DNA from 3 places in the Neobacillus sp. NRS-1170 genome. Region 2 is predicted to be linked to each of the others. Evidence: riboswitches for the same ligand, from Rfam matches in the RefSeq annotation. Region 2 holds a riboswitch; each other region holds the start of a gene.
What was found. Region 2 has a riboswitch for cobalamin ahead of ACIFOT_RS20495 (ribonucleoside-diphosphate reductase subunit alpha). Riboswitches for the same ligand answer to the same signal wherever they lie in the genome.
Positions count from the first base shown of each region.

Region 1: linked by a shared signal. The riboswitch ahead of ACIFOT_RS01960 (DUF4430 domain-containing protein) and the one ahead of ACIFOT_RS20495 (ribonucleoside-diphosphate reductase subunit alpha) in region 2 are both predicted to bind cobalamin.
Region 3: linked by a shared signal. The riboswitch ahead of cobJ (precorrin-3B C(17)-methyltransferase) and the one ahead of ACIFOT_RS20495 (ribonucleoside-diphosphate reductase subunit alpha) in region 2 are both predicted to bind cobalamin.

Region 1 is NZ_JBITPF010000006.1:110,580-119,691, reverse strand. Features, by position in the region: gene ACIFOT_RS01985 (transglycosylase domain-containing protein) at 1-906, shown strand, start outside; gene ACIFOT_RS01980 (ECF transporter S component) at 948-1,481, opposite strand; gene ACIFOT_RS01975 (ABC transporter ATP-binding protein) at 1,643-3,259, opposite strand; gene ACIFOT_RS01970 (energy-coupling factor transporter transmembrane component T) at 3,241-4,119, opposite strand; gene ACIFOT_RS01965 (DUF4430 domain-containing protein) at 4,132-4,869, opposite strand; gene ACIFOT_RS01960 (DUF4430 domain-containing protein) at 4,922-6,730, opposite strand; cobalamin riboswitch at 6,861-7,045, opposite strand; gene ribH (6,7-dimethyl-8-ribityllumazine synthase) at 7,105-7,575, opposite strand; partial or broken gene ribB (3,4-dihydroxy-2-butanone-4-phosphate synthase) at 7,787-8,392, opposite strand; gene ribE (riboflavin synthase) at 8,408-9,067, opposite strand.
Region 2 is NZ_JBITPF010000048.1:54,538-66,439, reverse strand. Features, by position in the region: gene ACIFOT_RS20530 (quinone oxidoreductase family protein) at 1-904, opposite strand, end outside; gene ACIFOT_RS20525 (SET domain-containing protein) at 1,069-1,461, shown strand; gene ACIFOT_RS20520 (sulfite exporter TauE/SafE family protein) at 1,592-2,359, shown strand; gene ACIFOT_RS20515 (Rrf2 family transcriptional regulator) at 2,501-2,935, shown strand; gene ACIFOT_RS20510 (MFS transporter) at 2,962-4,149, shown strand; gene ACIFOT_RS20505 (flavodoxin domain-containing protein) at 4,291-4,740, opposite strand; gene ACIFOT_RS20500 (ribonucleotide-diphosphate reductase subunit beta) at 4,737-5,783, opposite strand; gene ACIFOT_RS20495 (ribonucleoside-diphosphate reductase subunit alpha) at 5,798-8,068, opposite strand; cobalamin riboswitch at 8,209-8,408, opposite strand; gene ACIFOT_RS20490 (MDR family MFS transporter) at 8,500-9,714, opposite strand; gene ACIFOT_RS20485 (helix-turn-helix domain-containing protein) at 9,792-10,190, opposite strand; gene ACIFOT_RS20480 (hypothetical protein) at 10,203-10,685, opposite strand; gene ACIFOT_RS20475 (HAD family hydrolase) at 10,708-11,496, opposite strand; gene ACIFOT_RS20470 (alpha/beta hydrolase) at 11,678-11,902, opposite strand, start outside.
Region 3 is NZ_JBITPF010000069.1:54,030-65,931, forward strand. Features, by position in the region: gene cobM (precorrin-4 C(11)-methyltransferase) at 1-16, opposite strand, end outside; gene cobI (precorrin-2 C(20)-methyltransferase) at 16-720, opposite strand; gene cbiE (precorrin-6y C5,15-methyltransferase (decarboxylating) subunit CbiE) at 717-1,913, opposite strand; gene ACIFOT_RS25550 (cobalt-precorrin-5B (C(1))-methyltransferase) at 1,888-3,024, opposite strand; gene ACIFOT_RS25555 (precorrin-8X methylmutase) at 2,999-3,673, opposite strand; gene cobK (precorrin-6A reductase) at 3,654-4,430, opposite strand; gene cobJ (precorrin-3B C(17)-methyltransferase) at 4,440-6,062, opposite strand; cobalamin riboswitch at 6,205-6,382, opposite strand; gene ACIFOT_RS25570 (YhgE/Pip family protein) at 6,526-8,862, opposite strand; partial or broken gene ACIFOT_RS25575 (hypothetical protein) at 9,214-9,685, opposite strand; gene ACIFOT_RS25580 (hypothetical protein) at 9,712-10,191, opposite strand; gene fbp (fructose-1,6-bisphosphatase) at 10,531-11,902, opposite strand, start outside.

The DNA.
Region 1 (9,112 bases), on a different contig from region 2:
AACGACGAACCGATGACGTTCAGTAATTACAAGCCGGAAAATTTTTCAAAAACCTACCAAGGCAAGGTTCAGATGTATAAGGCTTTAGAAGATTCCTTGAATATTCCTGCCGTTTGGCTGCTCGATCAAGTGGGCTTAAATAAAGGGATCGATTCATTAAAACGGTTTGGAATACCTGTTGAAAAGGAAGATCGAAACTTGGCTATCGCCCTTGGCGGAATGAGCAAGGGCGTGTCACCCTTACAAATGGCTAATGCTTTTTCAGCTTTCCCAAATGGCGGAAAGCGGCAGGACAGCCATTTAATTACAAAAATTGTTGGTCCAACTGGGAATATTATCGCGGAGCGAAAAGCAAAAACGACAAAAGTCACCTCTGAAACTGTCGCAAATGAGATGACCTCAATGCTCTTAAATGTGGTGGAAACCGGAACAGGAAAGCGGGCCCATATCCCTGGAATGCAAATTGCCGGAAAAACAGGTTCAACTCAACTTCCGTTCGCCAATGTCAATGGAACGAAGGATCAATGGATGGTTGGCTACACGCCAAACCTTGTCGGCGCGATTTGGTTAGGCTATGACCAGACAGACCGGCAGCATTACCTGCCGAGCTCAAGCTCAGCCAATGTGGTTCCGATTTTCAGAGAAATCATGCTGGAATCGCAGCGCTATCTTCCAAAAGATAGCTTTGATGTCGTATCCATTAACGCCAAGCTGGCAGGAGAAGAGAATACCGAAAAAAGCATCCAAGATCAGGCCAAAAAAATTGGTAAGGAATTAAATGAAAATGCCCAAAAAATTGGTGCTTCAATCAAAGAACATGCCCCGGCATGGAAAAAAGCATTGGATAGTGCACTATACAATATAGGAGAAGCAGTTAATTCCTTGGTGGAAAAACTCAAGAAGTAAGAAAATAGCACGCTGAAATCAGCGTGCTATTTTTCTTCTCATTATTCTAACAATCCATATTTTCTTTTAAATCTTGATAAAATTTTAATCCAGGTATCGCCGAAAATCAGTAAAAAGATCACATTAGATACAGAATGAAACGTATCGAAAAGAATGCTTGCACCAAAATAAATAAGAAACGCCTTAATCGTAATGTGACTTTCTGCTTGCGTAACAGCTAAGAACCCCCATACATTCATAATCAAACCAAACAAATAACCCCAGACGATTCCAAAGAAAATCCGGCCCGATTTTCTATTCATAAGCTTTGTCTTGCGCAGCAAGCCTGCCGTTAATCCAACCAGTCCCCAAGCAACCATTTGCCATGGTGTCCAAGGACCTTGGCCCATTATCATATTTGATGCCAAGGCTGCAACGGCCCCTATTATAAAACCACTTTCTGCACCAAAAACAAATCCTGCCATCATAATGACAAAGGTCGTCGGCTGGACGCTGGGGATACTGGCAAAGGGAATTCGACCCACTGCAGCAATAGCCGCTAATATGGCTAAAAGGACAATTTCTCTCGGTTCCACTTTCCTACTTTCAAACCTAACAAAGAAAAACAAAATTGAAATAAATACCATTCCGAAACTTATCCATAAATAAGAGTTCTCAAACCTCATCGTTAAATATAGCAAGATCCCGGCAAGGAACAGAAAAACTATAGCCCAGACTTTTTTGAAGTTGCGCATCACTATTGTACCCCGCTGACCGACTGAGCAGCCCGATTCGGTAAATCACGGGCAATTCTTTGCAGCATGGTTGTATAAAAGAAATTACCTTTGAAGAATTCACTGGGTACATCCTCGGATGTAATCTTCCCCTGAAACATCATCCCGCATTTCGTTGCAAACTGGGCAGCAAATTCCACATCATGTGTCGACATCAGAATCGTCATACCTTCAAAATGTAGTGATTGGAGAATATTGGCCAAATTCTGTTTTGAAATGGGATCCAACCCTTTTGTCGGCTCATCGAGTAACAGTATCTCAGGTTTTCTTATCAGCAAACACCCTAATGCTGCTTTTTGCAATTCCCCTCCGCTTAGATCAAAGGGATGGCTCGATATAAGATGTTTAATTCCTAAGTTATTGAGCAGGGTATCCACTTCATTAACATTGGTTAAATCCCAATGGTCCATAGTGTATTGGATTTCTTTTTCTATCGAATCTTGTATAAAAAACAGCTTTGGGTTTTGTGGTAAATAGCCGATTAAATTTATTAATTCACTGTTCTTCATTATTTTCGTTTTCTTTTTGTTAACTAAGATTTTCCCCATTTCAGGCTTTACCAATCCAGCTAAAACCTTTAAAAATGTGGATTTCCCAGAGCCATTTCCGCCTAACAAGGCATAAAATTCACCTTTAGCCAGGCTAAAATCCAAATCATTTAATATGAATTCATTTTTTTTATCATAGCGGAAAGAAATGTTTTTTAAGCCAATTCGTTCATCACCAATTGGATACTCCAGCTTTTTGGGTTCTTCTGAAAAGATCGTGCTCGATTCCTGAACCCAATTTCGTCCTTCCTTTACAGTTAAAGGGATCATACCCGAACCCTTTTGGCTTAAAAATAAGCTTGGGATAGTAGGTACAAAAGCCTGATTCTTCGAGTTCCAAATTTGTGGAAGAACCTCCCTTGGTTCCCCTTCGAATAAGATTTGCCCTTTTTCCATCATGATTATTTCATCTGCAAGGGTAAATACTTCTTCCAAGCGATGCTCTGCCATAATAATCGTCATGCCAAATTCCTCATTCAACCGCTTAAGCATATCTAAAAACTCCCGTGAACTAACAGGGTCAAGCTGAGCAGTTGGTTCATCCAATAGTAAAATGTCCGGCTGCATTAATAGAACAGAGGCAAGGTTTATCTGCTGCTTTCTCCCGCCAGAAAGCTCATGCGATTTCCGATGGAGCAAGGACTCTGCTCCAAAAAAATGGACCATTTCAGCCAGGCGGTTCCTCATTTCACTCGTCTTAAGTCCAATATTTTCTAAACCAAAAACAAGCTCATGCAGGACATCATCTGCAACAATTTGATTTTCTGGATCTTGAAAAACAAAACCAATTTCCTTCGACAGACCTGTTTTCTCCTGTATTGGCGCACCATTAACCGAAATCTGCCCTTTCAGAATTCCATGTGGCTGGATTTCTTTTTTTAACAATCTTAATAGAGTACTTTTGCCAGATCCGGAAGACCCGAAAAGCACCACAAATTTACCTTTATTTATTTTTAAGGATATATTCCCTATGGCTGGTTCTAAGCAATCTGGATAGGAAAATGAAACTTTGTTTAATTCAATATACGCCATCGGAATAATCCACCTGCTTCAATGATTATTGGAAAACTTAAAAACAGGATGTAACCAGCTAGTACAAAAGTATCCATCGATGTAAGCTGCCAGGTTTCCATGATTGGATAAATAGTTAAATAACCTAACCCGTGTACCCTGTTAAATAGTATAAACACAAATAATCCTACGAGAAAAACCACTGCTGCTGCATCTGTTTTCTTAAATTTAAAATATTCGTAGGATGAACGCGGCCCATTTCCGTAGCCCCGTGCTTTCATGGAGTCCGCCGTCTGAATCGCTTCCTCAAGAGAATAGGTTAATAGGGCTTGCACGTAAAGCATTCCCGTTTTGATTCGAAAACTCCATTTTCCCTGATTCACAAAAATCCCTTTACTCCTTTGGACGACTGAAATTTCTTCCAGCCTTCGCCTCATCAGCGGAATAAAGCGGAGGGTCAGCATTAGAAGGACAGCGAATTGCGGTAATATTTTTGCAAATAAAAACAGGAGCTTATTTGGTGTCATAATCACGTTATAGGAAACAAAGACGGCAATGACACCGATGATGGACATAGCATTCATCCCGCCATAAACAACGGCTTCTAATGTAACTCGATGCTGCCCAACTTCAAATAACAGATGTCTTCCTCTTTCATTAAAAAGAGGATTGATTACGATCATGAGGATGAAACTTGTTATGATCAGAAATAACCAACGTTTAAGCCCTTGGAAACGATCATGGAAAAAATTTATGATGAGTATAAGCAATAAGCCTACCCCCAAATAGAACGGATGCAGCAAAAGAAGTAAAAGAGAAACTGCCCCTACATAAAAGAGGAAGGGAATGAAAGGATGAAATTTCTCAAATCGTTCTTTCATTCCCATTCCCTCCTAACTCCCTTCCGTGTAATAACATTCAATCCGATCACCGTCTTTAATCTTTATGACTCCTATGCTTTTAGTAATACTGGCACCATTGTGTTTAAAAACCCAGCCGCTCTTAGCACCATAATCAAATTCATAAATATTGTCAATTCCTTCAATATAGGCCGTTGCCCCGCTTCCCCGTGAATCGACAGTGATTCCTTGTTTTTTTGTCGCCTGTGAGATGATATCAAAAATAGTATCTCCATCATTAAAATTAACCTTCGTTGCTCCAAGAATGGTCCCGCGGTCTTTTGGGCCAATGATAGAAAGAGTAACGGAAGTGACAGGTTTTGGCGTTTGAGTCGTTGTATTTGGTTTTGGTGTCGTGGCAGCGGCAGATGGTTTACTTTGTTGAGTTGAAGTCGACGTACCGTTTGTTTTTGCCGGCTGGGTGGTTGTCTTGCTTGGTGTTGTTTTCGGCTGGCTAGTTTGGGCAGTTTGTGTTGTTGAGTTAGCTTTTGGAGCTGCTTGCTCAGGTTGTTTTTCTTCTGTTGGAGCGGCAGTAGTGGTCTCATTCTCTTTCACTTGTTCGGGTTTCTGTTCCTCAACAACTTTAGAGTCTTTTTCTTCCTTTTTTACTTCTTCAGTCGTTTTAATTTCTTTTTTTGTTTCCTTCGAACTGTCAGAACCTTGACTGCAGCCAATTAAACTAAAAGCTAATAGAAAAATAAAGATTAATAATGCAGATTTTAGTATTTTCATCCTGTTGCCCTCCCCATCCGCCCCCTCCTTGTAAAAAAGAGGGGGCAAGGAATTATAATGCCTTACGTTTCCTTTGGATCATGTATAATACGCTGCCAAGCATTAATAAAAATAATCCCAATGCTAATAAGTTATACATATTTGAAGCTGTATTTGGAAGCTTGTGGCCTTTTTGACTAGTAGTTTGATCTTCAGTTGCCGGCGTTTGGACTGTAGGCTGCTCTACCTGTGGTGTTTCCGGCTGTGGTGTTTTCACCTCAGGTTTTTGTTCTGCTAACGCCATTTTATAAAGAGCACCATTTCCTTTTGAATATAGCTGATAGGCAACTACTGCTTGAAATGCAAGTGAGGTTGTAAATACGTCACTTGTGTCTCCGCCTTGCCAATCAAAACCGCCATCGGCATTTTGGAAAGATAAGAAAAATTGGAACAAGCTGCTGTTACCTCTTGTAAATTGTGTATCATTTGCATCCATTCCTAATGCAGATAGGGCAATAATCACTTGTGCAGCGGTTGAGCTATTATCAATTTTACCGTTTTGATATTGCGATATTAAATATTGAATCGCGCTATCTACTTTTTCTTTTACGCCTGCCTGATTTTTATAAGGTGCGAGGGCTGTTAGAATCATTCCGGTTGTGTCAATGTCACTTGTTGTGCTTTCATCCCAAGCCCAGCCGCCATCAGCGTTTTGTCTTTCAATCAAATGGTTAACGAGCTTTTCCCTTGTCCATTGGGCCGTATTCGGAACAGTGAAATCCGCGCTGTCTAATGCAATCAATGCGAAGGCTACGCCGTTCAATCCCTGCTTAGTAACATTGCCGTTATAAATTGATTCAACAAGGTTGTATCCTTCAACATTCGTCGGGTCACCTCCTGCTGCAAGAATCCCAAGTACATAGCGCTCAGTATCAGTAATTCTTGTAAACTTCCCTTGTCGCTCTTTAACTAGCGCCTTTACGGAATCCAGATAGTTGGCAGGAATAGTTTTACCAGCTTGCTTTAGGGCTATAGCTTCCCATTCACCAACTTGTGATTTTAAAACATAGTCACTCACTGAATCGACTGCATGTTGAAGGTCGGCCGCTGAAACAGTTCCTGCCGGAGGATTTGGATTTGTAGAAGGATCCCCATTACCTCCAGTCCCCGGATCAGGCTGAAAAGATTCTAATTGAAAGCTGATTTGGTTTCCCGACTGAAGCGAGTACCCTTCAGCCCCAGTGGATGCCATTTCTCCGTTGATATAGAAAGCCCAGTAATTGTTACCTTCTGCTTTAATCCCATTAAGGGATGTAATCATTTTTCCGTATTGGGTATCGGTGTATCCTACATTTTCAACGCCAAGCGCGACTTGTAAAAGCTGAAAAGCATTAGGGTGACCGATAATTTCAATTTCAGGTAATTCCTTAACAATGTTTTTCTTATTATCCATTACTTTAAGTGAAACTTTATTTTCGACAGGCTTGGTCCAGTCTTTTAATTGGAAGGTTAATTTATCGCCATTTTGAACGATATAGGAATCCGATCCAACCTGAGCAGAAACCCCGTTAATGTAGAAAGCCCAAAAATTGGTTCCTTCTGCCTTTACTCCATTAATACCGGTTAACATTTTTCCATATGTAGTGTCGGTAAATTCAACGTTACTCTCTCCAACTGCACTAATTAAACTTTGCGTTGCTGTTTCGTTTTCACCAAATGAAACAGATGTTTCAGGCAGTATTGGATTTGTTTCTTCTGTCCCTATTACGGTAATAGTCCCTTGATTTCCAAGGCCAGCAGCAAAAACAGGTGTCTGAACGCCGCTTATGATAAGTGTGAATACAAGCAACAGAGCCAGCCATAAATTCTTTCTCTCTAACATCCTCTTTTCTCCCCTTCTAGTAATCTCAAAATTTTTGACATAAAAAAATCCCCCAAAAAGGAGGAGTGCTATGTACCAAAATAGAAATACAATAAAATTCCTATTTTAACACACTCCTATCCGCGTAGGCTTTAGGTGTTTAAAACAGGCAGGTTTCCTGGCTCATGGTCATCGCTTCCTATGTCTTCCCATCTATTTGACAGTGACAGTTTATAGGTTGCTCCCATTTACAGTGGCGGGACCGCGTTGGCTCTTTCCAACTTCCCTTTTAAGCTTAAGTTCAAAGACTTTAGCACCTGTTTTTTCATCATATTTTTTTATGTTATTTCTATTATAGTAAAACGCTAATTGTTTTGTATATGGTTTTAAATGAATTATTGCTCAATGTTTCGGCAAAGGTTTGCCATTTCAATGGCTGCACTCGCAGCTTCCCAGCCTTTATTGCCGGCTTTCGTACCTGCACGTTCAATAGCCTGCTCAATCGAATCAGTCGTTAATACGCCAAAAATAACAGGCACACCGCTGTCTAAATTGATACGAGATACTCCTTTTGCGGTTTCATTACAAACATAATCAAAATGTGGGGTTGAACCGCGAATAACAGTTCCGAGTGTAATGACAGCATCATACTTTTTACTGTTTGCCATTTTTTGAGCGATTAATGGAATTTCAAAGGCGCCAGGAACCCAAGCAACGTCTACATCTGTCTCGCTTACTCCATGCCGTTTGAGTGCATCCTGCGCTCCGCTTAATAATTTACTTGTGATAAATTCATTGAAACGTCCTACCACGATTCCAACCTTTAATCCTGAGCCAACTAAATTACCTTCAAAAATATATCCCATCTTAATTCCTCCATTTTTTTATTTGGTGCGATAAACTAAGTTGATGATTTCGCTACGGGCTCTCGCTTTCCGCGGGCGTGCCGGGGCCTCCTCTGCGCCTAAGCGCCTGCGGGGTCTCCCCGGACCCGTACTCCCGCAGGAGTCGAGCACCATCCGCTCCAATCACCAATTTCTAAAAAAATTTATTTCTTTAGAATTTGTTTGCAGTATCTTTTTCTTTATTCTTTCGGTATTTAATTAAATCTTCAATGGTAATCATTTTTACCTTTAATTTATCAGCAATTTTACGGAGTTCTGGGACACGAGCCATCGTTCCGTCTTCATTCATAATTTCACAAATGACTCCCGCAGGCGCTGAGCCGCATAGTTTGGCTAGGTCTACGGCCGCTTCGGTATGTCCTGTTCGCTTAAGAACTCCGCCATTTCTTGCGACAAGTGGAAAAATGTGCCCCGGTCTTTTAAAATCTTCTGGATTTGATTCTGGATCAATCATGCTTAGGATCGTTGCTGAACGTTCAAATGCTGAAATTCCTGTAGTTGAAAATTTATGGTCAATGCTTACGGTAAAGGCGGTTCCATGCGGGTCCGTGTTTTTTGAAACCATCGGATCAAGTTCCAGCTTTTGTGCCAGTTCTTGGTCAATTGGAACACATATAAGGCCTCTTCCATGGATAGCCATAAGATTGATGACATCTGGTGTCGCATATTCAGCAAGGGACAAAAAATCTCCTTCATTTTCCCGACCCTCGTCATCACAAACAATGATCACTTTTCCCTCTTTTAAATCGGAAATTGCTGCTTCAATGGTATCAAACACGGATAATCACTCCTTTTAATAAAAGCCGTTTTCTTCTAAAAATTTAGCGGAAATCCCTCCACTACTTTTGTTCTGATTATTTTTTCCAAGATTATTCATAAAATGCCCCACGTATTTGCCAATCATATCGCATTCCAAATTAACGATATCACCAGAGTCTTTTTGCCCTAATATACTTTCACCAAGGGTATGCGGGATTAAAGATAAGGTAAAGCTATTTTCGGAAACTGCAAAAACGGTAAGGCTAGTCCCATCAACTGCTATAGATCCTCTTACAATGATATATCTTAATAATTCGGGGTCTGTATCAATTTCATAATATACGGCATTTTCTAATGCTTTTTTGCTTTTAATGATTCCTGTTCCATCAATATGCCCTGAAACGAAGTGACCACCAAACCTTCCTCCAGCAGCCATTGCTCTTTCAAGGTTGACTTTAGAACCACGTTTAACCATATTTAAACTCGAAGCCCTAACGGTTTCCGGCATTACATCAACAGTAAAGCGATTTCCCGAGAAGGAGGTCACAGTCAGACATACACCATTAACAGCAATACTATCACCAAGATGGACGTCTTCAAGAATTCTTTTCGCGTCAATGGTTAATACAAACGATTCTCCTGTCCTCTGAATATTTAAGATTGACCCAATTTCTTCAATAATTCCGGTAAACATTTTTTCTTCTCCTTTATTAAGGAATACAAAAAACCCTGAAGAATT
Region 2 (11,902 bases):
GTGCATCACTTAATTCAAACGTCCTTGGTTCTGAAACCTTTAACTTTCCTTCCTCCATCCAGCGAAAAAGTTCATTCGAGCGATTTACTCTCTCCTTATGGGACTTTAGGACATTCCATAAATCTCCGCCCGTCAGGGTTTTTGATGTATCCATCAGCATTCGTGGGTCAACCGGTGCTGGGTCACCTCCTGCCATTCCGTAAAAAACAACTGTACCTCCAATTCGCGTTGCATCAAAGCTGTTTTGGAGTGTAGAACCGACAGATTCATAGACAACATCCACACCTCTGCCTTCAGTCTTCTCGAGAACCTTCGTTTTCCAATCATCACTGTAAAGAAAAACAATATCCGCACCAGCCTCTTTGGCAGCTTCAGCTTTTTCCGGTGATGAAGTTAACCCAATTACCTTGCCTCCGAGCAGTTTAACAATTTGCACAAGAAGCTGCCCAACTCCGCCTGCTGCCGCATGGACAAGGACTACATCATTCTTTTTTACCGCATAGCTGTCACGAGTTAAATAATGGGCCGTTAAACCCTGAAGCAACACGGATGCTGCCATATTAAACGAAATCGTATCCGGCAATGGAATCGCTTTATCTTTATGTACGGCAACAAGCTCGGCATTCGCATAGGGAACATCAGCAAAGGCAATCCGCTCCCCAATGTTAATCCCCTGGACATTTTCACCCATCCTTTCAACTATTCCAGCACCTTCATATCCTAAAATGAATGGAGGTTTACCAGCTAGATGATAGTTTCCTTTTCTTCTGTAAATATCAGCAAAGTTTAATCCGATCGCTTTCATCCTTATAAGTATTTCATCTGGACCAATGACAGGATTATCGATTTCAGTATATTCGAGTACCTCAGGCCCGCCAAATGTATTAAATATTAATGCTTTCATATGTAAATCCCTACTTTATAAATTTTTTAATTACTTTTTATATTAAAAAGAAACGAAGGGCGAATTGCAAATAACTATTTCTCTAAATTGGTTAAATAAGTTGCTTTATTTTTAAAAAAACGGCAATATTAAAGTACTTCAAAAAGAAATAGCAGGTGATTATTATCTTAGAAATTAAAAAATCTCCCTTAAGTGATGGAGAATTCAATCGAGGGGTATTTGCGACGGTTGATATTGCAAAAGGAACACTTATTCATGAAGCTCCAGTCATTCCCTATCCCAATAGGGAACATGTCCATATTGAAAAAACATTACTGGCTGATTATGCGTTTGAGTATGGCAAAAACCACACTGCCTTCCTATTAGGATATGGCATGCTGTTTAACCATTCCTATAATCCAAATGCCACCTATGATATTAACTTTCAGAACCATACGTTTGATTTCTATGCCTACAAAGATATAAAAGCTGGAGAAGAGATCTTAATCAACTATAATGGTGATGTGGACGACCAAGAACTACTTTGGTTCGATAAAGAAAAAGAAGAAAATAAGTAACTTCCCTACTCAATTTGAGTGGGGTTTTTTTTATCAAAATAAAAATTCAGAAAAGTATTTACAAATGATTCATAAAACTCTATAATTCACATATATTTACTCGGATATTGTTGAAGAAGGAGTGATAACCATGACATTGGGTATTGCATTAATGGGATTATTGGTTGGTTTTTTAGTCGGTTTAACAGGTGTCGGGGGTGCTGCACTGATCACTCCTGTTTTGATTATGGTTGGTATTCAACCTTCTATTGCCGTTGGGACGGATTTGGTTTATAACGCCGTTACGAAATTGTTTGGAGTGGCACAGCACTGGAGACAAAAAACAATAAATTTCAAATTAATGTTATATCTGGCAATAGGGAGTATTCCTAGTGCTGTGATAGCGATCTCCATTCTAAAATATTTTGAATCTGCCTATCATAATCAGGAACATATTATAAAACATGCACTGGGATACGTCCTAATATTGGTAGCGACAGCAATCCTGATTAAAACCTTTTTTGATAAAAAAATCCGGCCCAACCGCTGGCAGCTTAAACCTATTGAAGAAAAACGCGGATTAACGATATTAATCGGTGCCGTATTTGGGTTTATTGTCGGCTTTACTTCTATCGGTTCAGGCTCTTTATTTGCCCTTGCGATGATGTTTCTTTATCGATTGAAAGGAACTGAATTAGTTGGTACAGATATCGCTCATGCCTTTTTATTAGTAACGGTGGCTGGGCTGCTTCATGCAAATGCAGGTAGTGTAAACTATACGCTGGTTGGGAATCTTCTAATTGGGTCCATTCCTGGTGTTCTAGTGGGAAGTACCTTATCTTCAAAAGTGCCGACTAAACCACTGCGAACGCTTATTTCAACGGTTATTATTATTAGTGCAATTAAGTTGATTTCATAACCATTAGTGATTTTTTCACTAATGGTTTTTTTGTTTTGACAGTATTTTTATTTTAACGAGGCCATTTGTGATATATACTAACATGTAACAGACTTTGTTACGGGAGTATGTAGAAATAGTTTTTAAAGGAAGGCGAACTATATGTCACTCAGTAGTCGATTTGCTGTTGGAATCCACATATTAACTCTTTTAGAAATAAACAAAAATGGTGTAAATTCCTCCGAATTTATCGCAAGCAGTGTTAATACCAATCCTGTTGTTATTAGAAAAATCATGGGAATGTTGAAAAACGCCGGCTTAGTTAAAGTACGTCCAGGAATAGCAGGCGCAGCGCCAGCACAAGAATTATCTGAAATATCATTGCTTTATGTTTATAAGGCCGTCAATATTGTACAAGATCAAGAATTATTTGGGATGCATGACAACCCGAATCCTGATTGTCCTGTAGGAAGAAATATTCAGGAAACCATTACCCCCCTTTTTTCGGTGGCTCAACTGGCCTTAGAAAAAGCTCTGGGTAATGTGACAATACAGGATGTCGTCATGGGAATATTAGAAAAAGAACAAATTAAATAACAAAGGCATTTAAGGAAGTGTAAAAAATGAAATCACAAAACGGTAAGATCTTGGTTGGGTTGTCTATTGCTGCCTTTTTAGGGCCGTTTACTCAGACCATTTATACTCCGAGCCTTGCGGAGGTGGGACATTATTATCAAGCAAGCCAGTTCATGGTCAATTTGACAATCTCCCTTTATACCTTTGTAATGGCTGGTAATCAATTTTTGGTTGGTCCTTTGTCGGATACTCGCGGCCGAAAGGCAACTCTCATGCCGGGTCTACTCATCTTTATGGTCGGTTCGCTAATTTGCTTCCTAGCGCAAAATTATTATTTATTCCTCTTTGGGAGAGCACTTCAGGCTTTTGGCATCACCACCGGCTCAGTGGTAGCGGCGGCTGTTATCGGAGACATTTATCCCCCTTCTGAACGCGGCAAGGCGATGAGTGTGTACCAGACGATGGTGTTTCTCGGACCCGTTCTTGGCCCTGTTGTTGGGAGCTTTATTGCTGCTTATGCAGAATGGCACTCGGCATTTGCACTTCTTGCAGCTGGAGCCCTATTCGCGTACATATACAATCGGTTTACCTTGAAAGAAACACTGCCGAAAGATACTGCACCGAAGAAAATCACATTTCAAACCTTTATGGGAATCGTGACTAACCGCGCTGCTTTTTCCATTTTGCTGCTCGGTTTCACTCAGTTCTACGGCTATTATATTTTTCTAGTTTTTATCCCAGGTTTGCTTGATGAGCTATTTTCTGTTCCTTTGGTATGGAAAGGGCTGTTTTTTATGCCGCTTACAGCTGGGATTGTGATTGGGACGTTAATTGGCGGAAGGCTTCAAACTTATTTGAAACATACAGCGATTCTCGTATATACGGCATACGGAACCGGATTAGTGGTTTCAATTTTCTGGGCATTTCTTTATTGGAATCTCATAACAATTCCCACTTTAATCGTATTTTTACTGGGCTTTGGCGTATTGCTTGGCATAAGCCTGCCTTCTCAAATAACGTCACTTGTTAATTTATTTTCACATGAAAAAGGAACGGCCATGGGCGTCTATAACTTTATTCGATTTACAGGCGCCGCAATTGGGCCGCTGCTCGGATCATCGCTTTATAAAATTGGCGGGGACAACGCTTTATACATCACCTTATTCTTGTTCCTTCTTGGTGGAGCTTTTGTAATTCATCTTAACAGTCGAGCACCATCGGTAAAACTGGGATAAAAATGGAGACACGGATTACAATTCCGTGTTTTTTTCTTATAAAAGAACATCTCCACACAATGTGGAGATGTTAAAAAGGAGATATTTATCACTAACTGTCATCAATCTGAAACTGGTTGTATAAATGAAATACAACCTATTTCAATGTTTATTTTGATTATTTAAAAGTTCCAAAAAAATGTTAACAAATCTCTCACACCGTTCAACATCATACGTTTGTGGGCTTAGCTCTACCTTCAAGGTAACAGCTAAATTTGTTTGAACAAAAAGCATATTTTTAAATCGATCAACTGCACCGCAAAAATTGGGATAACCGCTATCTCCTGTGCCGACGATTCCCGTGACCACCCTCTTAACATCTAGGGCTTCAAAAGCATGATAAAGATCCATCAATTCAGGAGGAATTTCTCCACTCCCCCAAGTATAGGTTCCAACCACTATACCATCAAATTTTATGAGATCAAGAAGAGGAAATTGTTCCAGCCGATAAAGTAATAATTCTACCTTTTTCATTTGAAATATTTCCCTCATTAAAAAGACTAACTCTTCTGTATTTCCTGTCTTCGAAGTATAAACGATTGCTATTTTCATAGTTCATCGAAACCGTTCGATTGGGTCACTTTCGCATAGGTTCTTGACTTTTGCTCAAAAAAGTCAGATTTTGTACCATTCATCATCTCATCGCTAAAAACATGAATCCAGGGCATTGGATTTGACCGTTCAGCGAATAAATTGTCTAGCCCCATCTGCCGGAGGCGCTTATTTGCTAAGTATTCCGTGTAAAATTCATACTCCTTTAAATCAATCCCTTTTATATCCTGCAAGATGTATGATGCCCACTCTTTTTCAAGCTCAACCGCTTGTCCTATCGCATGATAAGCATACTCAATATTATTAGAATTATTTAAATCTGGATTTTCAGTTAAAAGAATCCGGATAAACTGGGCGATAAAGTAAGCATGCTGCATTTCATCCCTCTGGATATAACTTATCATCGTACTCGTTTTTAGCATTCTTTGCTGACGGGCAAGATGATAGAAAAAGGCAAAACCCGCATAAAAATAAATTCCTTCTAGATTAATAGAATTCACTGCTAATTGAAACAGATGCTGGGGAGTTGGTTTCTCTCTAAAGAGTTCATACGCTTCTAAAATAAGCTGATTCCGTTTTTGAACGATAGGATCCTTTTTTGCCTGATTAAACCGCACCTTTTGTTCGGTAACAGGCACCAAAGAACTTAAAATATATGAATAAGATTCATTATGAACAGCTTCCTGCTGAGCAATGACGGCAAATATCGCTTTAAAACTCGAATCGGTTACATAATCCATCACTTGAGTCATAGTTGGTGTTTGCAAGCTGTCTAACGAGGCAAGCTGGGTATTAATACGCAAGAATACATCTTGTTCTGTTGAACTCAGCTGGTCCCATTGCTTAATATCATCCTGCATATTAATCTCCTGTGCCTTCCAAAAATTTGATAAAAGGGTCTGATACAAGTCGTACATTTGTGGGTAGGCAATATCATTCCAATTAAGCAGACCAGATGATTTCCCGTTAATGATGCCCGTTGATTTATTCGGAAACTCTGGATTTAATAGTTTTATTTTTTTTAATGGTGAATTTATATTCATTTTTTATCCTCCAATCAGCTATGGCAAGCTTCACATTCCTCAATTTCTGTTTGTGAGGTGCTCCTTACGTAATACGTTGTTTTTAGCCCCTGTTTCCAAGCTTCCATGTGGAGATGCAGCAAATCCTTTGCTTTAATATCATGACGTACATAAAGATTAAAGCTAATTGCTTGGTCGATGTGGCGCTGCCGGGCAGCATTTTGTTTAATACTCCAAACTTGGTCCAATTCATGTCTTGCCCGCCGATAATAGTTATAAGTCCGGTGATTTAAGTCTGGTGCCGTTACCTTAAATTTAAAGTTCTTCTTTTCCTCTGCATATTCAGCCGAATAAATCGGATCAATCCCATCCGTAGAGCCTCCTATTTTTGCAGTTGAGGAGTTGGGGGCAACGGCCATTAACCAGCCATTTCGAATTCCGTTTCTGGCAACAGCTTTTTTTAATTCCTGCCATTTATCAGATTGATACTTTTTCCGTTCAAAATACTTGCCTGTCTGCCACTCAGATCCACTGAATTGAGAGTACCTCCCCTTCTCTTTTGCCAAATCCATCGAAGTACGGATCGTTAAGTAAGCAATATTCTCGTATAATTCATCCGCAAATTCAACTGCTTCCTCCGACTCCCAATGAATCCCTTTTAACGCAAGCAAATGGTGCCATCCGAACGTACCCAATCCTATTGCTCTGAATTTTTTATTCGTTGTCTGAGCCTGTCCGACAGATATGGTATTTAAATCAATGACGTTGTCTAACATTCTGACTTGAATCCGAATTAATCGCTCCAAACCATTCTTCGGAAAAACCTTTGCAAGATTTATAGAGGATAAATTGCAGACAACGAAATCGCCGGGTTTACGCACAATGACGATGTTTCCATCTTCATTCAGGTATTCTTTGATGATGGCTGTGGCTGACATATTTTGCGTGATTTCTGTACAAAGATTGCTGCAATAGATGGAGGTACGGCCCTTACCAGCCAAATGCTTATTGGGATTTTGCCTGTTTACCTCGTCACGATAAAACATATACGGGGTACCAGTTTCTAATTGAGCAACCATGATTCGTGCCATTATGTCCATGGCCCTGTAGGTTTTTCTCGGAAGAAGCGGGTTCCTTACGGCCTCTTTATATTTTTCAGTAAAATATTTCCTGTCTGATTCATCATAAAAATCTTCTAGTCCCAGCGGATTCCCAGACTCATCTTTCCATCCCATGATTTGCTTTACTTGATGGGGGCAAAAGGTATTCCATTCCCCAATGCTTCTCCCATTCTCGTCTATCTCTTGCAACTTTTTCATAAAAAGATCAGGTACGGTTACACCAGTGAAAATATCATGTGCTTTACGGCGTTCATCTCCGTTATTTGTTTTCAAGTCAAGAAAGCCATTCATGATATCTTTATGAAATACATCTAAGTAAACAGCAATGGCACCTTGGCGCTGACCTAATTGATCCACACTGACTGCCGTATTATTCACTAACTTAATCCACGGCACAACTCCTGAAGAGTTTCCTTTAAATTTCTTGATATCAGATCCCAGCGCACGGACCTTTCCGTAGTAGATTCCAATTCCTCCGCCATCTTTACTTAAACGAGCAGTATCCCAATTATTTAAATAAATGCTATCTAAAGAATCGTCGACTGTATCGATAAAACAAGAGGAAAGCTGTCCGAAACTTTTTCCGGCATTTGCTAAAGTTGGTGTTGCTACTGTCATATATAAATTGCTTAAGGCCCAGTATGCTTCCTTTACAAAATCTAACCGCTTAGACACTTTTTCATTCTTCATAATAGTCATAGCAATAATCATGAACCGCTCCTGCGGCAGTTCAAATACATTTTGCTGATGATCTTTCGCAAGATAACGATCAGCTAGTAAAAATAATCCTATGTAATTAAATAAATTATCTTTGTCCGGATTAATCTCTTTCGCTAATTCAGCAATTTCCACTTTGTTATAAAAGTTTAGTAAGTCACTAGAATAAATCCCGATATCGGTTAATTGTTGAATTAGGCTGTAAAAATCGCCATACTTTAACGAACGGTCATATCCCCGGTTTATAGCTGCTTTTTCATATAATTCATTTAGGTATAAGCTGGCAGCCACAAAGCTCCAATCCGGCTGGTCCATGGCTATTTGATTAACAGCATAGCTGAGTGCCTGCTTGTTTGCTTCCTTTTCCTCTAGTTCCTCAATTTGATTTTTAAGCACCGTAAAATCCAGTTGATATTTATTGGATGCTTGTTGGATTGTTTCCAATACGTTATTCACTTTGACAGTCATGTCCTCTTCCCCCTAAAAATAAAAAATCCGCTCGGGTGAATTCGAGCGGATGAAACGATAACAAATACAAAAGGGCAAAATGGAAAGAAATTAGGGCCCCCTGCTGCCACCGTTCCATCTTCTCAATCCCCGAAGAAGCTGAAACATCTTAAGAAAGACAGGTCTCCTGACTTATGCATCTCCCTACTCTGAACCCTTCCCATATAACCGCCTAATTTAGTAAGCTTTTTTATACAGTGGTTTGTTCATTTCGTCAGCATTTACAGTTGCGGGGGCAGTTCTGGATTTTCACCAGATTCCCAATTAAGCCGTTGCCGGCATCTCAACTTAAGGCAAACACAATATATAGTTTTATTTTTAAGAGCTAAAACAATATGTTGATTTTAAACTAAAATCTATCATAGTATAAACTTAGTAATTTATCAAGTATTTTAATTAGTGTTTTGCTGAGTTTTGAAGTAGGATGGTTTATTCCCTAAAAGATATTGCCCATATTGAAAAAATGGATAAGCTATGATAGTGAATAAAGCTAATATGCCAAACACGATTGCACCACTTCCAACCCCAAAATAATTGAGGAGCCAGCCGCCAAACCATGCCGCAGCGCCTTGACCGATAAATTGCAGACCGGCAGCCCCGAAATAAGCTCCCCTTAAATTGGAGGGTGCAATTTCACTAATCAGCACATCCCCAATAATAAAACAAAGAATTTCTCCTACAGAAAAAAGGATCATGGAAACGATGAACAAAACTAGTGAATCAGATATTCCAAAACCCAATATCCCTATTGAAAACAATAGACACCCTGCTTTTAATGCGGTTAAGGAAGAATACCTCTTCATCATTTTAATAATAGGAAACTGCAGGAGAAGAATGGCCAATGCATTGGTGGTGAACAAAATCGTATACACACTTGCTTTGTCACTGCCTAAATATTGAGAAAGAGTCGTATCAAGATGGGCATAGCCACCAGTTACAAATATATTCCCCATCAGGAAAAATCGAAAAACACGATCCTTGCTAATAATCTTCAAGCTCTCACCAAAGGTATTTTTTTCTTCTTTTTCTCTCGTTACCTTAATCGGATATTTACGGCTCCAAATGAAAATTAGGAACCCGTATACCAGATATATACCTGCACTTATCATAAAGGGAATCATAGTTTGTGCTCCGCCAATGAACAAGCCTATAATCTGTCCAATTGCTCCGCCTAGATTTATTGCAAAATACCGGATGTTGAATACTTCGACCCTTGTTTCCTGTGGCGTAACATCAACTAGCATAGCTCGTGCAGTCGGTTCAAAAATGCTTCGGCATAAACCGTTTAAGGCATTTAGAATAAGGAAATGCCACACCTCTTCTGCTGCAGCGAACCCTGAAAATACCCCTCCCCAAATAAAAATAGAGAATATCATAATCGGATATCTTCCGATTCGGTCCGACATTGCGCCTCCAATGAAACTCGCAAAGGTACTAACAAAAAAACTTACTGCCAAAATGGCGCCAGTCACAACAGGGTTAAAGCCTTTCACCTCATGCAAATAAATCCCTAAAAACGGAAGACTCATAAAAAAGCCTGCTCTTGCTAAAAAGGTCCCATAAATGATTCCCAAAGCTACCGGGTGAAATTTAGTCAATGATTTCATATGTCGTTCACACTTCCTAATTAGTTGATACATTGAATTTATCAAAGGAATTAAGAAGCTTCTCTGTCAAAATTGCTTTATTCCTTCCAGCAACTTTTGAACATGAAAAAACCATTGCGTATTTTGCAATGGTTTCCGTTTAAGTTTTTATTTTTCTTACGAAAATCTGAAATCGTCACGCCATATTTTTTCTTGAATATCCTTTCAAAAGTATGAAGGCTGCCAAATCCGACTTCAAAACCAATCGTGGTAATATCAAGGCTCGTGGCCAGCAATAATTCAACTGCCCGCTTCAGCCTAGTATCCGTCACATATTTGGCCGGCGTACAATCCATCACCTCTTTAAAAGAACGAATCAAATAATACTTACTGAGACTTGATTCGGCTGCTAAAACCTCTAGTGAAATTTCAGATTGATAATTTTCCTCAATATAATCAACAGCTCTCTTAATTAAAGGATGGAATCCAAGGGTCACTTCCCTTTTCCATTATTTGCTATGGGAGCCTTTTTGGATACCTAAAAAAGTCTCCGCTAATTCCCATTCTAGTTCCTCTGTCCTGACAGGATCTGAATTCCCTAAGAGATTCAATCTAATGAGGTCATCCGCAATTTTAATTAATTTTTCAGAAGAGCCCTCGCCAAAATGTTTGAAGCCAATTCCGCCAAACTCTTTGTTTAAACGGGAGGACACCACCTGATCAAGAAAGTGCCTATTAATATTAATTAATAAAATTCGGCTCTCCTCTTCACCAGTGAAGTGGAAATGCTTTTCACCAGGAATGGTAATAATCCGATTGCTTTTATTCAATGAATTTAATTTTTGCTCAAGTTCTAAAAAAGGTGTCCCTAAAATGGGCATGGTAATTTGATAATCGTCACCATGGTCATGTGCCAAGGGATCAGATTCATGAGGGGCTAAATGAGTCATCATAAACTTCGTATTATCCAGTTTCAGTCTTAAATACCTCATTTGCCTCCCGCCATTTCAGCATTTATTTTTTTAACTCCTCCAAAATTGAATAAAGTTCTTCAAGGTGCTTTATTTCATAAGAAGGAATCACTTCATTCCGCTCCTTTTTGTGGCGGTTAATCCACACGGATTTTATTCCGGCTCGATTGGCACCGAGAATGTCTGTCATCAGGTTATCCCCAACCATGATAGCTTCCTCCTTATGTAAGGACATTCGTTCCAATGCATGTTCAAAAATGGCTGGATCCGGCTTGCCTCTTCCAAAATCTCCAGAAATTACAATTTGGTCAAAATAAGGAACAAGTTCTGGCGTTATCGCAAGTTTAGTATTTTGCAAATCCGGTGATCCGTTGGTTAACAGAAGAAGCTGGTAATTATCTTTTAAATCATCTAATATTTTAAAGGTTTCTTCATACACAAATGGCAGGTTCCGGCGCTCTTGAGGGAATCGCTCTGCTAACTCATGGCCAAAATCAGGGTCCTCTATCCCCATTGCCTTTAATCCCAATGTCCAGGCATTCTTGCGATAGGCAGGAACCGTTTCTTTCATTTTTTTAAACTCATCCTGGTCATCTAAAAAATTGCCCCATAATCCTTCAAAGGGATTGATACCAATCATTTGGGTAAAAGAATAGAACTCATAGGACGAGTAAAGATTTCTAGCGGCCTCGCGTACGGCTTCTTCAAATTGAATCGGGTCAAGACCATGCTTTTCCTGAGCTACTTTACAGGTGGCAGCAAAAGCCTCCTTTATACTTTTTTGATCCCATAAAAGGGTATCATCTAAATCAAAAAAAATGGCTTTAATCATATTGTTCCTCACCTATTAAAAAGATTTTTTATTAGTTTACCATTTTTACATAAAATTCGTAATATTTTTATTCATTAACTTAAACAAAAAGGTCCCTCAACTAAATAAAAGGGACCTTCGTTTCCTGAACTTTAAGTACCCAAAAAAGACCACCTGAGGATAAGGCGGTCCTTATTTGGATCTATTTTGTATTAAACGCTTTCTTTAGGGTGCTCCCTGATTTTTCAAGGGCACGTTTTCCTTGCTCTATCACCGCAGCCATGCTGACAAATCCATGGATTGTTCCGTCGTAGCGAACACATTCCACTTCCACACCGGCTTCACCAAGCTTTTTCGCGTATTCCTCACCCTCATCTCTGAGAGGATCAAATTCAGCGGTAATCACAAGTGCTGGAGGAAGGTCTTT
Region 3 (11,902 bases), on a different contig from region 2:
TCCAAATTTTCTTCATTATTTGCGCACCACCATACATGACAAGTAATTTAATTCTGCACCCCGTAGTTCATTGATCTTCCAAATTACCTCTTCATCAGATGTAACTTTTGTAACGACATGTGTTTTTTCTAATAAATTCATTTCCTTCAGTAGATCGAGCATTGCGTCTATAACTTTTGCTACTTTGATAAAGACGATCGCATCGTGGTTTTCAATTACTCGGCGCATTTCTTCCATATCCTCCGTAGCAGGAATCATGGCGACATGGTCATCACCATCAGCCAATGCAATCCCTAAGCGATTAACAGAACCATTAAAAGACGAAATGCCAGCTACCGTTTCAATTGGAACATCAGGGTACATTGATTTCATTAAGTTCATTAAATGTATAAATGTGCTAAACAGCATCGGATCCCCTTCAGTCACAAAAGCTACATCTTTTCCTTGACTTAAATAGCTATAAATAGATTCCACAGATTTTGTCCACTCAGTACGCAGAGTATCTTCATCTTTTGTCATGGGGAATACCAAACCGAGCATCTCTTTTTCTGCCGGGTTAATATAAACTTCAACAATACGATGGGCATAAGATTTACTGCCCTTTAATTTTTTGGGATAAGCAATGACCGGGCTTTCCTGCAATCTGCGAAATGCTTTTACTGTGATTAATTCTGGATCTCCTGGCCCAACACCTAATCCAAATAAGGTTCCTATTCTCATAATTCTTTTCCTTTCTTTGCTGTCACTATATAGATTGGATTTAACGGTTCAAAACGTGTTAAATTTAAGATTGGCTTACTTTTTGAAATTTGTGCCTGTAATATCGATACTTCACAGCCTAATATTTTTAGATGCTGCAGCGCTTCTGCCAGATTTTCGATCGTTGCAATATTCATAACAAGGCGTCCCTTTGGCTGTAAGCGTGAAATACATGTTTGCAATAAATGCTCCATATTTCCACCGTTACCGCCAATAAAAATCGCATGTGGATCTGGAAATTCATCTAGACGGTCAGGTGCCTTCCCAAGCACTGCAACAAAATCTGTACGATGTTTTAATTGATTTTCCAGGCAGTTTTCAAGGTCACCAACATTTTTTTCAATGGCATACACGGCACCTTCCCGAGCCATTTTCGCTGCTTCAATCGCAACAGATCCTGTGCAGGTTCCTATATCCCAAACAATGCTATTTTCCTTAAGTCCTAACTCCTGTAGACAAAGAGTCCGAATTTCTCTTTTAGTAATCAATCCTTTATCTGGCTTTCGCTGAAGAAATGCATCATCCGGAATTCCAAGAGAAGACCGTTCCACTACCTCACGCTGTTTTAAAATCACAACATTCAATGGAAAAAAGGAGGATTGCTCCATTTCGTCCAATGTGAAACAGCGGCAGCGCTCGTTTTCACCTTGTAGATTTTCAGCAACGAAGGCATCATATTCTGTCATGCCAAAACGCTTTAAATACGTTGCAATTGCCTGCGGAGAATTCGTTTCATCTGTTAAAACAGCAATTTTTTTACGTCCATCAATTCTTTGTGCAAACCCTTTAATGGAACGACCATGTAAGCTGACAATATACGCATCCTGCCAGCTTTCCTGCATTTTAGAAAAAGCGAGCTGTACCGAGCTGGTATAAGGAAAAATTGTTAATGGAAGCTTCTTCGCAAGTACACCGCCAAGTCCATAAAATAGCGGATCGCCGGACACTAAAATAACGACATTCCGTGTTTCTTGCTGTAATTCAGCTGTTAATGCTGACAAACCGCCTTTGATTACTTTTTTCTCTTTATTAAATTCCGGGAAAAATTGCAAATGACGCTCCCCGCCTACAAGTACATCACATTCATTGATCCACTCAGCATATTGGGGGAGCAATCCTTCCGCGCCATTATCCCCTATACCAATCATCTTCATCCAATTTGTCAATATTCTCAGCCTTTCCTAAACAGTCTCCATTCATGGCATACAAGGTTGTCGACACTTTGATGTCAGTATTCATATGATTCAAAGCATAGTAGCAGCAGTTTTTGCAAAGCGCTGCAAAGAATGCCTCGTTTCCCTGAAGCATATCTCCAACCTGTGAAGCTGTATTCGCCTGTAAAATTTCTCGCTGCGTCTCCCCATCAACACCTGCTTTATTGGCAATACCTGCTAAAAACTCAAAGCTAATAGGTGCACTTTTTGAGTGAACCATCATAACGCCTTGGGCAACTTTTGAGAACTTCCCCATCATCCCTACTAACGAGACTCTCGGAATCTTCTTCCGTGCAATATTTTTTAAAGTAAAACCAACAAAATCGCCCATTTCTATAAATGCTTCTTCTGGTAAATGAGGATATTGCTGCATTGCATATTTTTCACTGCGCCCACCCGTTGTAATGACTAAATGCTCACATCCTGATTCTTTTGCTACATTAATCGCTTGTACGATACTTGCCATATAAGCAGAACTTGAAAATGGAACCACTGTTCCCCGTGTCCCTAATATCGAAATTCCGCCGATAATGCCTAAACGCCCATTCAATGTTTTTTCAGCAATTTCTTCACCATCTGGTACTGAAATGATTACTTCAATTCCGCTATCCAATTTAAAGTTTTCAATTGCTTCTTGTACAACCCCATATATCATTTTACGTGGTACGGGGTTTATCGCTGCTTGACCAACTGGTACAGGTAGTCCCGCTTTTGTCACTCGCCCTACACCAACCCCGCCATCTAAATGAATGCCTTTCTCTTTTGAATAACGAACGGTACTCTGAATTCTTGCTTGATGCGTAGCATCAGGATCGTCCCCGGCATCTTTGATCGTTTCGCACATTACCCTGTCTTCTGACACTTGAAATGCGGATACTTTAAATGTTGCATACTGGCCAGCCGGTAAATAAATCGTGACTTCATCTGGTACCTTTCCTACGACAAGAGCTTGCAATGCTGCCTTTGTCATCGCTGTTGCACAAGCTCCTGTCGTATAGCCGTGGCGCATTTGTGAAGGGTCTTTTTTATTTCGTTTCTTTTGCTCGTTCATCCGCCATAATCGAAATGGCATTAAGTGCAGCGACTGTCACTGTACTGCCACCCTTTCTCCCTGCGTTCGTAATAAATGGAATTCCTTCCAGCAATGCTAACTCCTCTTTCGACTCTGCTGCTGATACGAAGCCAACTGGCATTCCAATAATTAAATCCGGTTTTGCCTCACCTTCTTTAATTAAACGAATTAACTCCAGCAGCGCGGTTGGCGCATTCCCAATGGCATAAATTCCTCCTTCTTGTAAACGCGTTGCTTTTTGCATGGAAATAATAGCCCGTGTTGTTCCTTGAGACTTTGCTTCCTTTGAGACATCTTCATCTGCAATATAACAATGCAAGTCACCGCCATGCTTTTGGAATCGCTTGCGGCCAGAACCACTTTCAATCATTTGTACATCCGCCACTACATGACGGCCCGCTAAAATGGATTGAATCCCTGCCTCAATGGCATCAGGCGTAAAAATCATGCTGCGGCCTAATTCAAAATCTGCTGAAGCGTGAATCACCCGCCGAACAACTAACCATTGCTCATCTGTAAATGAATGTTCGCCCATCTCTTCTTTGATAATGGCGAAACTGTGATCATAAATCTTGTCTGGATCGACCGTTACAGGAATAAATTTTGTATTAAAGTTCATGTTTGCCATGAATAAAACCTCCCAATAGTAGAGTTACTTCTTCGAAAGAAGTACAAAAATTTTCATATTCAATCGCTGGCCGCTTTATTAAAATGACAGGAATCCCTAATTGCAGAGCAGCTGTCATTTTTTCATCTACAGATCCCACTTTGCCGCTTTCTTTTGTAATCATTAGAGTCACATTATATTGCTCACATAGTGCTTTATTTAATGATTCCGAAAATGGACCCTGCATCGCAATTATGTCCTTTTGTTTAATGCCTAACGTATGGCACTTTTCCATGTTCCCTATATTTGGAAGCATTCTACAAATAAGCCGAATTTCATCGCGCATTAAATATTTCGTAAATATTTCCAACGTTTTGCTGCCTGTTGTCAGCATAATCGTTCCTTTATGAGATTGAGCTAATTTAGCTGCTTCTTCATAACTTTCAACTTCTGTAATTAGTGGAGAAATAAACTGTTCTTCTGGCCTTTCATAACGAATATAGGGAATATCAAATGCTTGTGCTGCTGCCATTGCGGTTTTCGACGCTTCTTCCGCATATGGATGGCTGGCATCGATGACACAGGACATCTTTTGCTTCTGAATAAGCGCCAGCATGTCATCAACTGATAACCGCCCTACTTGATAAGGAATATGGTGGGCATTTAAACTTTCGGCTGCAGATTCTGTGACAACTGTTGCTAATAAAGGATAGCCTTGATTTTGCAATTGAATGGCTAATGCTCTCGCATCACTTGTGCCTGCTAAAAATAAAATCATGTGTTCCTCCTAATCTCCACATGGTGCCGGCTCGACTTCAATTTTGGAGCTCATATCCTGATAGTTAAAATACTGTATTTTTTTCACTCTTTTAAAATATTTAAAAAGGCGTTCATTTGGATGGCCATTTTGTTTGTACTCTTCTATAATTCTTGTTAATAACGGCAGCAGCTCATCTGGTTCAATCCCTTCTGCTACTGGCTGAGCAGCATGAGCTGTACGGCCAACCGGCTTTGCGCCAATAAATAAATCAAATCTTTTCTTGCGGTAAACGATCCCGATATCATCGAATACTGCCCGATAACAAGCCATACCGCAGCCGTTGAAACCAATATGTAATTCTTTTGGAAGCTTTAAGCCCCCCAATTTTGCTGCTATTTCTTCTGCATATGGGATCGATTCTGCTTTTTCACCGCAGCAAAAATCACAAGCTTTTACATTTAAAACATCGCCCACAGGCATGACAATTAAATCATTTTGTTTAAGTCTTTTAACAATCGATTCAGGCTGATCTGTTGGAATCTTTAATAAAAACCGATGATCCGGTGTATATTCCATGGTGCCTGTCTCGCCAATAGTTTCTGCCAATACGCGCATTTGGTCTGGCTTAATAAATTTATTGGCAACTCCAGGTGAAACAGCAAATTCAAATATATCTTCGACTGCTTGTTGTACTAACAATGGATTTACTATTTCAGTTTTTGTCACCATAGATAAAGCCTTTAAAGCCAAATCTAATGAGCTAACTTCTTGTTTTTTCCGTTCAATTTGCTCATAACCAGCTTGCGCTTCCCCTGTTTCTTGATTTAATGCCCATGGTTCGGCTTCCTTTTTCAAACGCTGATGCGGTTTTAAGCTTTGTTTTTCTTCACCTAACGTATATTTACGCTGATAACCTCGAGGGGTAATGATTTTATTGTCATAAAAGAAAGTAGAAGAATTCCCGATAATAACCGTTGTCAGCATTCCAATATCATGTTCAAGCATTTCAGACAGTGTTGTCAGCACTACATTTTGATTTTCACGATAAGCACTTTTCACAAGTCCCACTGGTGTTTCAGGTGAACGATATTTTAATAGAATATTTTGCGCCTCTACAATTTGGCGTGTCCGTCTACCGCTTTTCGGATTATATAAAGCTATAACGAAGTCCGCCATCGCAGCTGCTTCAATGCGCTTTTCTATTACAGTCCAAGGCGTCAAATGATCACTTAGGCTGATCGTGCAGGAATCATGCATGACTGGCGCACCCAATACACTCGCACAAGAATTAATGGCTGAAATACCTGGAACAATTTCTACCGCAATTCCTTCTTTTTCAGTCCAGCCCTTTTCAATCAGCACTTCATACACTAATCCAGCCATACCATAAACGCCTGAATCTCCGCTGGAAATGACTGAGACAATATTGCCAGCTTCAGCTTTCTTTACTGCACCCTGTGCACGTGACACTTCTTCTGTCATACCCGTACTGACAATGGATTTTGCTGTTAAGAAAGGTTCAATTAGCTCCACGTATGTTTTATATCCAATAATACAATCACTTTGCTGCAAGGCATCTACAGCACGTTTTGTAATGTGCTCACGATCACCTGGACCAAAGCCAACAACAAAAATTTTCCCCTTTTTCATAGGTTTACCTCCAAATAAAAAATGCCTGCACTCCTTTTAAAAGGAATACAGGCATGATGTGAAATAGCAGTATAAATTAAGCATACTGAAACACAAAAACAATAATTATAATTGTCCCGCCTATACTTCTCCCTCCGAAAAGCAAGTGTCGTTTAAATAAGCAGGTTTCCTGACTTAAGCTTCTTTTTACTCTTACACCTTCCCGATTTCTCAGTGGCATTGTAATTTCATCAGCTCTTACAGTAGCGGGGGCTGTACTAGACTTTCACTAGTTTCCCTTTTACCTCACAAATGTGAGCACTTATTTAAAGTATTTATTAAATTTTTTATAACTATACCATATAATCTAGAAAGTTAACATACTATTTTTTTTGAAGTTAAGGTTTGTCATTTCAATTACACATATACTTTACCCATAAAAATGAGGCGGACCGACATTGGTCCTGCCTCAAAAAATTTAAAGTTATTGTTCCTGTAAATGCAGATGCCCTTGCTGCCGTTTAAATTTCGCAATAAAAAATGTTAATGTAGCAGCCAGGGATAAAACAAGGAATATAGCAATATGCGCAATGTTCTCCCACATAAAACCGAAGTCTCCTGTTGAAATAATCGCCCTAAAACCAGAAACCGAATAGCTCATCGGCAAGTAATGATTGATCGTTTGCAGGAATTTCGGACTAAGTTCTATCGGGAACGTTCCTGCACTGGAGGTTAATTGTAAAATCAAGATAATTACAGCTATAAAGCGTCCAGGATTATCAAGAGCCGCAACAAGGAAATGAATAATGGCCATGAATGTCCAGCTAGTAAAGATACTGAACATAATAAAGTAAGGAACACTCTTCACTTCGAGCCCCAGTAACATGAGCAGCACCGCATCCGCGATTAATGCCTGAGCAATTCCTACTGCTAAAATCACTCCGGCTTTTCCGAGAAACCAGCTAATTCCACTCTTAGGTTCTGTGACTGGTTTATACATTGGAAAAATAACGGAAAGCATCAAAGCTCCAACAAATAGACTTAGTGCTAAGAAATAAGGCGCCAATCCGCTTCCGTAGTTTGGAACTTGATTCATTTTGTAATCTTTAACATTGACTGGCTTTGCAAACATATCATATACGCTGTTGTTGGCCTTTACATCACTGGCATCTTTTGCCCCGTCACTTAATTGATTGCTCAATTCCTTCGAGCCATCTGTAAGTTTAGCCATTCCATCCATTAAATCCGTCGAACCACTTGCAAGACTGGTCATTCCGTTCTTTAAGTCTGTTTCACCAATATAAAGGGAAGTGGTACCTGTGGTTAATTGTGTCGCTCCCTGTGCCAGCTTATTCGTTCCATCTTGCATAAGAACAGAGCTGGATGCTAATTGCCCTAACCCGGATGTAAGGCTGCTAGAGCCACTTGCAATTTGACTAAATCCTTTTTGTGCTTCATCCAGTTTTGATCCATACTGGGCAAGACCTTGAGTTAATTGTTTTTGGCCATTCAATACCTGTTTAGCCCCGTCAGATAATTGATTGATACCATTAGCCAATTTCTGCTGTCCTTGGTTTAACTTATCTGCACCGTCTGCTAATGAAGCAGAGCCTTGCTTTATTTGCCCGGCGCTCTTAGCCAAGTCACCTACACCAGAAACGACCTGCTGGTTTCCTTCCGATAATTGGGTCAAGCTATTAATCAGTTTTTCTTTCTCGGTTGGATCAATCGAACTATCTGACATCGCTGTTACTTGGTCAAGCACTTGCTTCAGTCCAAGGCTTACTGAATCGGCACCGGACTTTGCTGTAACTGCTCCTGCCTCCCATTGTTGTAAGGAAGCAGATATCTTTGAAGAACCTTCCGTAAGCTGGTTTGATCCTTTCTCAAGTTCAGGCAGACTTCCTGCAGCTGATACTAAGCCATCAGACAATTGCTTTTGGCCAGCTTCCGCTTGGTTTGCACCTGCTAACAGCTTGGTGTTCCCGTCTTTCATTTGCGTGAGGACAGTATTAAATTGCTTTAAACCACTATTAACCTGCTCAGAACCGTTTGAAGCAGATACTACCCCATCTGAAAAAGCAACCGATTTAGCTGCCAATGTTTCAAGATTTTGCTTGATTGTCTTGGCGCCGGAATCAACTGATTTAGCTCCATTTGCTAACTTTTCTGCACCGTTATCAGCAGAGGCAATTCCATCTGCTAGGCTGCCGGTACCATCTTTGGCTTCAGCGATTCCGTTGTATAGTTCACCTGCACCGTCACTTGCTTTTTTCAACCCACCAGCAACATCTTTTAAACTATCAAACATGGATTCCGCATATGTCTTCGTAACCGTGGCCGCCACTTTCTCCTTAATTTTTTCAATGGCTGAATCACCGATTTTCGATGATAGATAGTTATTGCCTTCATTTACGGTATAGACCAGATTTAGTTTCTGTGGATTGGCGCTTTGTAACGTCGTTGCATTTTTTGAAAAATCTTTAGGAATTTCAATCATCAAATAATAATCTTGATTCTTCAAGCCATGCTTTGCATTACTTTCACTGACAAAGTCCCAATTAAATGTTTTCTTCTCTTTCAAATTATCAACCAAATCCTTACCAATGGTCAACTGCTCTCCATTGTATCTGGCACCCTTGTCATTATTTACAATCGCCACTGGCATTCTGTCCAAATGGGCATATGGATCCCAAAATGCCCACAGATAAGTTGCACTGTATAGCACAGGAATCATCATCACACCGATAATGGCGATAAGCAATTTGCGCGTACGAATAATTTTAAGAAATTCGCTTTGCATATTTGCAAAAGCTTTCATGTTACTCACCCCTAAAATAAGTTTTATTAAATAAAGTGACTAATACTCTCATTTGGTCATTCAATTCTAAAAAAATTCTCCACCACTAGTTGACCACTTTAGTATTTTAGTCATTTTTAATAAAATGACTATATCACATCTTTCTATTGGGTTCAACATTCTTGTTTATAAAAACATTTCATAAGATCATTGAGGAATCCGATTCCTCCTTACTAAGCGTAAAGGGAAAATCGACATTAATAACCTATAACAACAATCATAATACCGTAACCTTTTTATTGTTTTGTGTGGTCTCATGAACAATCATCAAAAGCTGCCACACTTTTGATGGTGATACTTTTAGGTTTATTATTATGAAAGGGTCCTATAAAAAGTAAATTTTAATAAAATATAACGAATAACAAATCCAATGAATAATCCCGGAATCAATGACAACATTGGTAGCCAAATGGGACCAAATGAAATACCAAAAATATCTTTGGAGAGTACATAAGTCCTATTGTGACAAAATAGGCTCCAAAAGCAAAAGGGATAAATGATAAAGGTGGATTTTTCCCTTCGGCAAATTTATAAGCATCAAACATAGAATACATGTATACATATGGATAAAACATAAGCCATTGGTAATTAACTACTTCATAAGCTAGCGTAATCTTCCCAAGAAAACTATACATAATAGCCTGGTAAATGAACTATTTACATTAATGATGAATTCTAAAGTGATAAAAATAATCCCTTTTAGAAGATGTCCATTTAAAAGTTGGCCAAATCCAGGAAAAGCAATACTCCAAAGAATTGCTTCTAACTTATGTGTTTTCTTCATAATCTCAACCTTTTTTTTATATGGTACTACTTTGATTGGAGATTTTTTTCTGCATAAATCGATTTTTCTATTAAATACTGATACCCATAAATAATATTTGCTAAAGTAAAGATTATTAAATACCATTTAGTATGAGTCAACTTTTTAAATTTAAACACCCCCATCTTTTCCCATATTTCAGCTAAAGGATAAGCACAAAGAATGTCTAATACTGCATTTGTAATAAAATATTTGCGGAAATTGCCATATGTAAGTTTAAATATCCATAGTGTGGCTAGAAAAAAAGGACCTAATATATAGGTGAAATCAACTAGTCCAGGAGTTAAAGGATTTTTATTTATCCACCATTTCTTTTTATTAGCCACTACACTGAAAACACTTATAAATAAATTAGTAAAACTTGCTACAGGTAAAAACCTTAAAAATGATTGTTTTCCAAGAAACGGTGCAGATAGCCATGGAATAATTAACATTCCTAGAGAAAATGCCATTTTTTTGTTAAACATAAACTTCCTCCTTAAGCCATACTTTAATAATTTATCATCGCATCCGAATCAACAAAGGAACACTATTTAATCAATAACCTCAAGGGGAAAATCAATATTCCCTTTTAAATATGCAATAGTAATATTAATATAATTACCTAAAACTTATCGTACATTCCAATCTGTTTTTGTTAATATTAATAAATTGAAACTAATTTATCTTTACACTCTTGGCTTTTTTAAAGGCTTGAAAGATGAGAAAAAAGATCCTAAATAAGGAGAGAGGACTCCAATAGGAATAGGCCCCTCTCCTTATTTTAAGCACTCCCCAATTTATCAAACATATCCTAATTGATGGTGTCAATTCATATAGCGATATTCCCTCAGACTATTCAAAATAGAGATTTCCTGTAATAATTTCTCTCCAACATTCGTTTCTTTAACCTTTTTTCTCTTTAATTCTTTATCCACCAATCTTTTTATGGATAAAACATCTGTCCCGTTAAGCAGAACATCTTCTTTTGAATTAAAATGCTTATGGGCGACCAGTTGCATACCGTAGGAATTATACAGTAACGTATATCCTGCTATACCTGTTGTTGATTGATAAGCTTTGGAGAAACCTCCATCGATTACGATCATCCTACCATTTGCTTTAATTGGATTTTCTCCCTCAATTTCTTTAACAGGTGTATGGCCATTTATAATATGACCCTGGTCAGGATTCAGTTCAAATTCTGATAGGATTTTGCGGCAAATTTCTTCATTTTCACGTAAATGGTAGTATGGGTTCTTTCTCTCTCTATGGGTTGCCTTATCCTTAATAAAGTACCTCTCAAAAGTTGTCATTTCTCTTTTACCAAAGAGTGATGAATATTCTCCTGTCCATAAATACCAGACCATATCTGTCGCAAGATCATCTGTCTCTTCGGGATGTGCAAAAGCATGCCGTAAATAATGTTCAAAAACATCAAGTAAATCACGACCTGAATAAGTTTTATTTTCAATAACCATTTTTTCCATATTCCCTTTTTCATCTAAAGGAATACAACCATGTATTAATAGGTTCCCGTTATATTTTAAATATAGACTCCCTTTCTTCATAAGGAAATTCATATGTCTGGCCAGCTTTTCTGAATGCTGGACTGAAAATAATAATCTTTCCATAACCTGCTTTTCTTCTTCTAATAATTGATCAGGCTGCTCTGGATTTACCGTTGCAAAGCAAATATTTTGTAAAGGGTAGGTTTTCCCATAAATCGTTATTTCGTTCTTGTCATAATCAATTTTCTCAAGCAAAAGCCTTTCTGACATATTAAAATACGGGCGTCTCTTTATAATAGGCATTTCGAGCTTGAACTGAATCATCGCAATTGCTTGATGAATTTTTGTTATTTGTAATTTTTCATGATCAGATTGTTTCTTATCTGAATGTACCTTAGGTCTGAAAGCTGGATTGTCCTCATAGTATTTCTCCGCAAGATTCAGCAGGGGTCTTAGATTGATTCCATATATATCTTCAATAATATCCAGATTGTCGTATCTTGCGCAGATACGAATGATATTAGCGAGACAAACCATTGAACCAGCAAAAGCTCCTAGCCATAGTACATCATGGTTTCCCCACTGAATATCAACGGAATGATAATTAATAAGAGTATCCATGATTTTATCAGGTTCTGGTCCACGGTCATAAATATCCCCAACTACATGAAGATGATCGACAACCAAT